DNA from 3 places in the Kocuria atrinae genome. Region 2 is predicted to be linked to each of the others. Evidence: riboswitches for the same ligand, from Rfam matches in the RefSeq annotation. Region 2 holds a riboswitch; each other region holds the start of a gene.
The links. A riboswitch is a leader RNA that binds a small molecule or an ion and turns the genes downstream of it on or off. The one in region 2 is predicted to bind S-adenosylmethionine.

Region 1: linked by a shared signal. The riboswitch ahead of ABD283_RS09670 (MetQ/NlpA family ABC transporter substrate-binding protein) and the one ahead of ABD283_RS04670 (O-acetylhomoserine aminocarboxypropyltransferase/cysteine synthase family protein) in region 2 are both predicted to bind S-adenosylmethionine.
Region 3: linked by a shared signal. The riboswitch ahead of ABD283_RS09895 (bifunctional o-acetylhomoserine/o-acetylserine sulfhydrylase) and the one ahead of ABD283_RS04670 (O-acetylhomoserine aminocarboxypropyltransferase/cysteine synthase family protein) in region 2 are both predicted to bind S-adenosylmethionine.

Annotation. Positions count from the first base shown of each region.
Region 1 covers NZ_BAAAQA010000018.1:76,910-80,174, reverse strand. The annotation lists gene dxr (1-deoxy-D-xylulose-5-phosphate reductoisomerase) at 1-1,207, shown strand, start outside; SAM riboswitch class IV at 1,240-1,354, shown strand; gene ABD283_RS09670 (MetQ/NlpA family ABC transporter substrate-binding protein) at 1,457-2,344, shown strand; gene ABD283_RS09665 (methionine ABC transporter ATP-binding protein) at 2,341-3,265, shown strand, end outside.
Region 2 covers NZ_BAAAQA010000008.1:18,822-22,086, forward strand. The annotation lists gene ABD283_RS04660 (succinate dehydrogenase cytochrome b subunit) at 1-416, shown strand, start outside; gene ABD283_RS04665 (2Fe-2S iron-sulfur cluster-binding protein) at 416-1,111, shown strand; SAM riboswitch class I at 1,223-1,320, shown strand; gene ABD283_RS04670 (O-acetylhomoserine aminocarboxypropyltransferase/cysteine synthase family protein) at 1,382-2,776, shown strand; gene ABD283_RS04675 (CoA-binding protein) at 2,773-3,264, shown strand.
Region 3 covers NZ_BAAAQA010000018.1:125,518-128,782, reverse strand. The annotation lists gene ABD283_RS09910 (S9 family peptidase) at 1-36, opposite strand, end outside; gene ABD283_RS09905 (CPBP family intramembrane glutamic endopeptidase) at 64-849, shown strand; gene ABD283_RS09900 (VOC family protein) at 913-1,551, opposite strand; SAM riboswitch class IV at 1,667-1,785, shown strand; gene ABD283_RS09895 (bifunctional o-acetylhomoserine/o-acetylserine sulfhydrylase) at 1,862-3,244, shown strand; gene metX (homoserine O-acetyltransferase MetX) at 3,241-3,265, shown strand, end outside.

The DNA of each region.
Region 1 (3,265 bases), on a different contig from region 2:
CACGCAAGCGCTCGACGTCGTCGCCTCCGCGCGACAGTTGAGGCGGCCGGGGGAGGACGACGCCGCCGCAGGGCACCCACCGCTGTCGGTCACGGCCTTGGCCGCGGGAACGTCAAATCTTGCCCTGTTGGCCGAGCAGGCTGTCCGCGAACGAGTGGCGGCGGTCGGAACCAGCGGCACCGCCGAGCACGCGAGGGAGCTGAGAGAGCTCATCTCCCAACGGGCGGTGGGGGAGGGACTCACGGGGTTCAACCCGGAAATCTTCCACGGGCCGGACGCTTCGACACGCGTGGCCGAATGGTCCGACTCTGACGTAGTGCTCAACGGCATCACCGGGTCGATCGGATTGGCACCGACTCTTGCCGCCCTGCACGCTGGAAAACCCGTGGCTCTGGCTAACAAGGAGTCCCTGATCGCTGGCGGCCCTCTGGTCAAGCAGGCCGCAGGGGCAACCGGACTGGAAACTCCGTTGATCCCGGTGGATTCCGAGCACTCCGCACTGGCTCAGGCGCTGCGGGGAGGGCGTACAAGCGAGGTGGACCGATTGATCCTGACCGCGTCCGGCGGTCCGTTCCGCGGAATGAAGCGCGAAGACCTGCAGGCGGTGACTCCCGAGCAGGCCCTCAAGCACCCCACATGGGATATGGGGGTCATGGTGACGACGAACTCGGCAACCATGGTCAACAAAGCCCTCGAAGTTCTGGAAGCCTCCTTGCTCTTCGACATCGAGCTGGATCGGATCGACGTGACCGTGCACCCGCAGTCCGTGGTGCACTCCATGGTGCAGTTCGTGGACGGTTCCACGCTGGCCCAGGCCTCACCGCCCGACATGCGCTTGCCCATCGCCCTGGGTATCGGGTGGCCGCACAGAATTACCGGTGCAGCGGCACCCTGCGATTGGACACAAGCCGCGCAGTGGACCTTCGAGCCGCTGGATTCCGAGGCATTCCCCGCGATCGATCTGATGAAGCACGCCGGAAACCTGGGTGGCACATGGCCCGCCGTCTTCAATGCCGCCAATGAGCAGGCCGTGTATGCCTTCCACCGGGGTGAGGTGAAGTTCACGGACATCGTGGACACCGTGGCTGCAGTTGTGGACGAACACGAGGGCGAGAGATCCCCTCGGCTCGAGGATGTTCTCGGCGCGGAGGAATGGGCCAGGGATCGCGCGGATCGGCTGATAGCGCAGCGTTTTAGGACACGCTGAGCACGGCCTACCCTGTGTTAGGATTGGCACCGGATGACGAGATCCGGCGCGAAGCTCTGGCTGGCCGGACGGCAACCCTCTCCCGTAGCGGGGTGCCCCAGATGACCATCCGGCCGCGGTTAACGTAGCTCCCGGCAAGTGCGGTTTCCCGAATCAACTAGCACGAGCCCTACGACTGCGGTGTGTCCTCGACGCACCGCATTTCGTTGTTAATCGCCCAGAACATTCCACACCTCGGAAAGGCACATCGTGCGATCTCACCGTTTGATCCCCCTTGCGCTGGCCACCACCATCGGCCTCACCCTGACCGCGTGCGGCGGCGGAGACTCAGAATCCTCCGATCCCGCTGCTGACGGCACCATTACCATCGGCATTGTCGGCTCGGAGCCCGCACATGACGCCCTCAAGGAAGTTGCTGCCGAGAACGACATCACCGTGGAGTACGTTGATTTCAGCGACTACAACCAGCCGAACCCCGCGACCAAGAGCGGTGATGTGGACATGAACTGGTTCCAGCACACGGCGTACCTGGCTGACTACAACAACAACTCCGGTGACACGATTACCCCGGTGGGATCCACCGCGATCTACCCGTTGGGAATGTACTCCAGCAAGTACGACTCCGTGGACCAGCTCAAGGAAGGCGACGAGGTCGCCATTCCAAACGACTCGATTAACTTGGGTCGCGCGCTGAACCTGCTTAAGCAGGAGGGCCTGGTCGAGTTCACCAAGGACACGATTGCCCCGACCGAAGGCGACATCGACACCGAGAAGTCCAAGGTTTCCGTTCGCCCCGTGTCTGCCGAGCAGACGGTTCTGTCGATGGATTCCGTGGCCGCCTCAGTGGTGAACAACGACTTCCTGGGCCGCGCGGACATTGACCCGAACTCCGCCCTCGCCACGGATGACCCGGAGACGGACAGCGCAAGGGTCTTCAACAACCTGTTCGCCGCCACCGAGGCCAATGCGGACAACGAGACGCTCAAGCAGGTTGCAAGCTTCTATTACGATCCCAAGGTCTTGGAGGCGGAGGACGAGGAGAGCAAGGGCACGGCCGTTCCGACCGAGGTGGACCAGCAGGAACTCAAGGACCTCTTGAAGCGGTACCAGGAAGACCTGAAGGAACAGACCCAGTGACCGAAGTATCCAGTGAGCGCACCCTGGTGCGCTTCCGGGATGTCAGCAAGGTCTACACGGGCGGATCCAAGCGGGAACCCCGCGTGGTCAACGCCGTGGACAACGTCACCCTGGACATCACCAAGGGCGAGATCTTTGCGGTGATCGGGTACTCCGGTGCCGGCAAGTCCACGCTCGTGCGTCTGATCAACGGCCTGGAGCCCATCAGCTCCGGTTCCTTGGAAGTCGCGGGCAACCGGGTGGACGGCAAGTCCGAAACCCAGTTGGCACCGATCCGTCGCAAGATCGGCATGATCTTCCAGCAGTTCAACCTGTTCAACTCCCGCACCGTGGCCGGGAACATCGAATACCCGCTCAAGCGCGCCGGCTGGAAGCCGGAGGAACGCAAGCAACGGGTTACCGAGCTTCTGGATTTTGTGGGGCTGACGGAGCGGGCCAAGAACTATCCGGAGCAGTTGTCCGGCGGTCAAAAACAGCGCGTGGGTATTGCTCGCGCGCTGGCTTCCAACCCGGAACTGCTGCTCGCGGACGAATCGACCTCGGCATTGGACCCGGAGACGACCCAGGAAGTCCTCGGACTGCTCAAGCGAGTGAACCGTGAACTGGGGATCACCATCGTGCTGATCACTCACGAGATGGATGTGGTGCGTTCCATCGCGGACCGGGTGGCTGTCATGGACACCGGTCGTGTGGTGGAGATGGGAACTACCTCTGACGTGTTTGCCTACCCGCAGGCCGAAACCACCCGGAAGTTCGTGTCTTCAGTGATGCGCACCGTGCCCCGCGAGGACGAGATGGCCAAGCTGCGTGAGGAACACCCGGGTCGCCTGATCCTGGTGGACGTCACGGACCAGAACCGCATCGGCTCGGTGCTCTCGGACTGCGCCCGAGACGGGGTGACGTTCGAGATCGCCTTCGGCG
Region 2 (3,265 bases):
TCACGGGCAAGCAGCGGAGGCGCCCTCGCGGCCGACGTCGCTCGGTCCCCCAGATCATCGCCCGCTCCATGCGCTCCACGGGCGTGGTGCTCGGCCTGTTCACGGCCTACCACGTAGCGGATCTGACGGTGGGTGCGCGCCCGGCGGCGTCGTCGAAGCATCGGCACGGGGACGCCTACGGGAACCTGGTGGCAAGCCTGTCCCGCCCGAGCGTCGCATTCTTCTACACCGCCTCGATGGCGGCCTTGGCCGGCCACATGATTCACGGCGTGCGCACGGCCGCCATGGACGCCGGCTTCACGACCACCGAACAGCGCGCCCAGCTGACCGAGGCCGTAGCCAAGCTGGTGGGCACCGCTGTGGCTCTCGGAAACGTCACCATCCCCGCGGCCGTGCAGGCCAAGGTGGTGCGCTGATGCTGCTGACCGTGCACGTGTGGCGGCAGGCCACCGCGGAGGACCAGGGCAATTTCGTGGCCGTGAGCCCGGTCGAGGCTCGCGAGGACATGAGCATTCTGGACCTGCTCGATGCCGTCAACGAAACCCTCACCCGCCAGGGCGATGACCCCGTCAGCTTTGACGACGGCTGCCGCGAAGGTATCTGCGGCAAGTGCGGCGTGACCGTGGACGGCGTGCCCCACGGCCCGGACAAGAACCAGGCCTCGTGCACGCAGTCACTGCGGGCCTACCGCGACGGGGACGAGATCTTCATCGAACCCATGCGCGCGGGCTCGTTCCCGGTCAAGAAGGACCTGTCCGTGGACAAGAAGGCTCTGCGCCGAGTGGCCAAGGAAGCCAAATTCCCGGTCGCGCTCAAGGCCCTGAGTAACGCCGGTTGCATCAGCTGCGGGGCGTGCGTGGCCGCGTGCCCCAACGGTTCCGGCCAGTTGTACGTGGGCACGTTGCTCAAGGAACTTCCGCCGTTGGCCAAGACCCCGGAGGAGCGCAACGAGCGCTCGAGCAAAGTTCTGGACGCCGCCGAGCACGAGTTCGGCCCCTGCTCCCTACTGGGCGACTGCATGGAGGTCTGCCCCGCGGGCCTCCCGCTGGAGAACCTCACCGAGGTCGCCCGGGAAAATCTCCGCCGGATGAACCCGGAGAAGTACGCCTAATCAGCGTGGCCACGCGGGAGGCGCCGCGCGGCGGCGTCGGCGGTCGTCTCGCACCGTGGTCACCTGCGGGCCCCGGTTTGTGAACGCCGCCACCCACGCGACACAATGGACTCACCATCCCGAGCGGCCGAGAGACCTGGATCGAAGACGCCGCAGCAACCCGCAGTGATCGGCCTACTGCACGGTGCTACCGCCAGGACCGATGGAGTGCTGCGCGGCCCCGGGCAGTGTTCGGACGGGAGCTGTACGCGGCCGACAAGGAGGAGCCCTATGGCCGAGCACCAGTTCGGTTTCCGCACCCGTGCACTGCACGCAGGCGGCACCCCGGACGCCGAGCACGGCGCCCGTTCCGTTCCGATCTACCAGACCAGCTCGTTCGTCTTCAAAGACGCCGACGACGCCGCCAACCTCTTCGCGCTGCAGAAGTACGGCAACATCTACTCGCGCATCGGCAACCCCACCGTGGCTGCCTTGGAGGAGCGCATCGCGTCCCTCGAGGGTGGTATCGGTGCGGTAGCAACCTCCTCCGGCATGGCGGCCGAGTTCATCACCTTTGCCGCGCTGTGCGGGCAGGGCGATCACGTGGTCGCCTCCTCGCAGCTCTACGGCGGAACCGTCACGCAGTTGGATGTAACCCTGCGCCGCTTCGGTGTGGAGACCACCTTTGTTCCCGGCACCGATCCCGCCGATTACAAGGCGGCCATCACCGAGAACACCAAGGCCGTTTACACCGAGCTCGTGGCCAACCCGTCCGGTGAAATTGCCGATCTGGAAGGCCTCGCGGAAGTCGCCCACGAGGCCGGTCTGCCGCTGATCGTGGACGCCACGCTCAACACCCCGTACCTGTGCCGCCCGTTCGAGCACGGTGCGGACATCGTGATCCACTCGGTCACCAAGTTCCTGGGCGGCCACGGCAACACCCTGGGCGGTGTGGTGGTCGAAGCCGGTCGCTTCAACTGGGGCAACGGCAAGTTCCCTGCCATGACCGAACCGGTCCCCTCGTACAACAACGTGACCTGGTGGGGGAACTTCGGTGAGTACGGCTTCCTGACCAAGCTGCGTTCCGAGCAGCTGCGCGACATCGGTCCATCGCTGACCCCGCAGGCCGCGTGGAACCTGCTGCAGGGAGTGGAAACCCTCCCCCAGCGCATGGACGCCCACGTGGCGAACGCGCAAGAGGTCGTGCAGTGGCTGGCCACCGATCCGCGCATCGGCTACGTGAACTACGCGGGTCTCGAAGATCACCCGCACCACGAACGCGCCCAGAAGTACTTGCCCCAGGGCATCGGTTCCGTGTTCGCCTTCGGTGTAGCCGGCACCGATCAGCTCAGCGGCCGCGAAGTGGGCGGCCGGTTCATCGAGAACCTGCAGCTGGCCTCGCACCTGGCCAACATTGGTGACGCCCGCACCCTGGTGCTGCACCCGGCGTCCACCACCCACCAGCAGCTCACCTCCGAGCAGCTGGAATCCGGCGGCGTGAGGGAAGACCTGATTCGCATTTCCGTGGGTCTCGAGGACCCCGCGGACATCCTGTGGGATCTGGACCAGGCACTGACCGCCGCGACCGGGATCAACCGCGAGGGCGACGTCGTCGAAACCGTGACGCCCGCAGCGGCCACCGCCGAACCCACGTCCGAAAAAGCTGCCGAAGGAGTCCACGCATGAGCACCGAACGCACCTGGGTGGGCCCCAGCGCCCCCGAGCGACTGAACATCCTGCGCAACACCGAGTCGATCGCGATCGTGGGCATGTCCAATAAGCCCGCGCGGGCCAGCTACTTCGTGGCCACGTATCTACTGTCTTCGTCCCCGTACCGCGTGTACTTCGTGAACCCCGTGTTGGACGAGGTGCTGGGCCAGAAGATCTACCCCTCGCTCGCGGACCTGCCCGAGGTCCCGGACATGGTGGACGCGTTCCGCAAGGACTCCGATCTGCCCGGCGTGGCCCAGGAGGCCGTGGACCTCGGCGCCAAGACCGTGTGGATGCAGCTGGGCTCGTGGAGTGAGGAAGCCGCGGCGATCGCCGAGAACGCCGGGCTCAACGCCGTGATGGATCGCTGCGTGAAGATCGAACACGCCCGCTTCCACGGCGGCCTGCACCTGGCCGGCTTCAACACCGGGGTGATTTCCGCCAAGCGTCAGGTGGTTGCCTGAC
Region 3 (3,265 bases), on a different contig from region 2:
AACGGCTACGGGATATGCGGGCTTCTCGGAACTCATGAACCCCAGTCTAAGGAGCACGGCACAATGGTGTCCGTGTTGACGGACCCCTTCCACCCCCAACCCCTCGAACAGCCCCCGGCACGGTCGGAGCTGTGGTTCCACATTGCGCTGGTCCTGGGTGTGTCACTGGGCTCTTCAGCGGTGTACGCCGTGCTCAACCTGGCCGAGACAATGTCCAGGGGATCGCTCTCGGACGCCGAGGCCACGTTGAACCGGGTGCTGAGCCCAGTGCCCGCCATTGATCTCCTCAGGCAGCTTGCGAGTATCGGTTTCGCCCTGGTCCCGGTGGCGCTCGCGCTTTACCTGATGGCGGGGTCCCTGCCACGGATCAAAAACGTTCTCCGCAGCGTCGGGGTGGACGGTCGCCACCCACTACGTGATGCGGTCTGGGGGATGTGCTTGTTCCTGGTTATGGGGCTGGGAACGCTGGGGCTCTACCAGGTGGGACGCGCGCTGGGCCTCACCGCGGCGATCAATACCTCGGCCCTCAACGAGCACTGGTGGACGGTGCCCGTCCTGATTTTGTCTGCCATACGCCACAGCCTGGTCGAGGAAATCATCGTGGTGGCGTTCCTCTGTGATCGGCTGCGCCGTATCGGGTGGTCCTGGGTCACCATTGCCCTGGTCACCTCGGTCTTCCGCGCCAGTTACCACCTGTATCAAGGCTTTGGCCCCGCGCTGGGCAACGTGGTCATGGGCCTGGTGTTCGTGTGGGTTTACCGCCGCTACGGGCGCCTCGCCCCGTTGCTCATCGCCCATGCGCTGTTGGACATCACCGGTTTCCTGCTACCGCAGCTTTTGGCGGGTTAAAGGGCGACGACGCCCCTGCCGCAACCTTTTCGAGCCAAAGGCAGCGGCGTCGTCAGCGAAAACCTAAATCGTGGCCAAGCCGTCCGGCGTGGTGAAAGAAACTGCCATGACGCCGGGGGTCCCGTTGGGGGATGACCAGGTGACGTCCAGGGAGGCCAGGACGTCTTCAACCGGACCGCCCAACCACTCGGTCACGCGCTCCGAGGAACCTGCGATCTCCATACCCGCCAGCTGAACGTCAGTGATGCGCGCCTGGGACGGGTGCATCTCGGGCTCGGATTCAAAACGAACCATGAACGGCAACTGGGGGTCCGCGATCAAACCCTTCACGCCGATCTGGCGCCACTCCAGCTGGCGGCCGTCCGGGAACAACCGGAAACCCGGTACGGAGGGGCGGCCCAACTTGTCCTCGTAGGGGGTAAGATCCTGAACCTCGACCACCCAGCCGAGCCAACCTCCACCGGCCTCGGAGCGGGCGCGGACGGCCTGACCGAACGGCGCCTTGTCCGCGGCGGGGTGCTCGAGAACCTCGACCACTTCCACGTACTGGTGACCCGTGAGGGGCAGGATCATGTTTCGCGTTCCGAAGCGCGGGTGGATTCCGCCCTTGACCGGTTCGATCCCTAGCTGATCGGCAATCCGTTCCGTGGTGGCTTCAAGACCATCGGATTGTGCTGCGAATGAGACATGATCCAGTTTCATGGTCACATCGTGACACCGCGCACAGTGGTCTCCAAATCGAGAGCTGAAACATGACCGTGTGACGCGGGTAACTCAGCTTGACGTTCTAGGCACCGGCTCCGGACAATGAAGTGCAGGTCACGAGAGTCAGCGAGAAGCCCCAGCTAGCTGACCGGCAACCCTCCCTCCGCGGTGGGGTGCCCTGGGTGAGGACCGGGCCGCACCGCAATTCTTCGGTGTTGGCAAGCGCGGGTCACAGGTGCCCGATCGCTGCACGGGCATCGTGCTGCGGATCGTTCACCGGGCCCCTGATGTTGAAAGGGAGTGCGGTATGAGCCCCGCAGCCACCCCGTCCAGCCCGCAGGGTTGGGCATTCGAAACCCGTCAGATCCACGCGGGCCAGGAGCCTGACCCCACCACCGGTTCACGGGCACTGCCGATCCACCAGACCACCTCCTACGTGTTCCCGGATGCGGAGACAGCGGCCAACCGTTTTGCCCTGGCGGAACTCGGCCCCATTTACACGCGTCTGACTAACCCGACTACGGAAGTGGTCGAAAATCGAGTCGCTTCTCTCGAGGGCGGCGTGGGCGCACTGATGCTCAGCTCGGGCCAAGCCGCCTCTACCTTTGCGATCCTGAACCTGGGCGGCGCCGGAACCCACGTGGTGGCCAGCCCGTCAATGTACGGCGGCACGTACAACCTGTTGCATCACACGCTGCCCAAGATGGGTGTGGAGACCACCTTCGTTTCTGATCCGGACGATCCCGAGGCCTGGCGCGCTGCAGTTCGGCCCAACACGGTGGCGTTCTTCGGGGAGACCATCCCCAATCCGCGCAATGACGTGCTGGACATCGAAGCCATTTCCGCAGTCGCCCACGAATCCGGTGTGCCGTTGATCGTGGACAACACGATTGCCACGCCGTACCTGATCCGACCGATCGAGTGGGGCGCTGACATCGTGGTGCACTCGGCCACCAAATTCATGGGCGGTCACGGAACGGCCATCGGTGGCATGATCGTGGATGCGGGCAACTTCGACTTCGGTCAGGATCCGCAGCGCTTCCCGGCCTTCAATGAGCCGGACGCGTCCTACAACGGTCTGGTCTATGCTCAGGCCCTCGGTCAGGACGGCATCTTCGGAGTGAATCTGTCCTACATTCTCAAGGCTCGCGTGCAGTTGCTGCGCGACCTGGGGTCGTCGATTTCCCCGTTCAACGCGTTCCTCATCGAGCAGGGCATCGAGACACTCTCCCTGCGCATGGATCGCCACGTGGCCAACGCCCAGAAGGTCGCGGAGTGGCTCGAGGCGCGCGACGACGTTCGTGCGGTCTCCTATGCGGGCCTCGCCTCCTCGCCGTGGCACGAACGCGGCAAGAAATACGCTCCCAAGGGTGCGGGTTCCGTGCTCGGTTTCGTACTTGACGGTGGACGCGAGGCGGGCACCGCATTCGTGGATGCCCTGACCTTGCACTCCAACGTGGCCAACATCGGCGATGCGCGCTCCCTGGTGATCCACCCGGCCTCGACCACTCACTCGCAGTTGACCGACCAGGAACAGCGGGCAACCGGTATCGAGCCCGGCTTCGTGCGGCTGTCCGTGGGTTTGGAGAATATTGACGACATCCTGGCCGATCTGGAATCCGGTTTCGAGGCCGTGGCCGCGCTGGGTGGCGCAGCGGCGTCGTCGGGTGAGGGAGGACCGCAGGCGTGACCATCGTGGGAGGCGGGACCG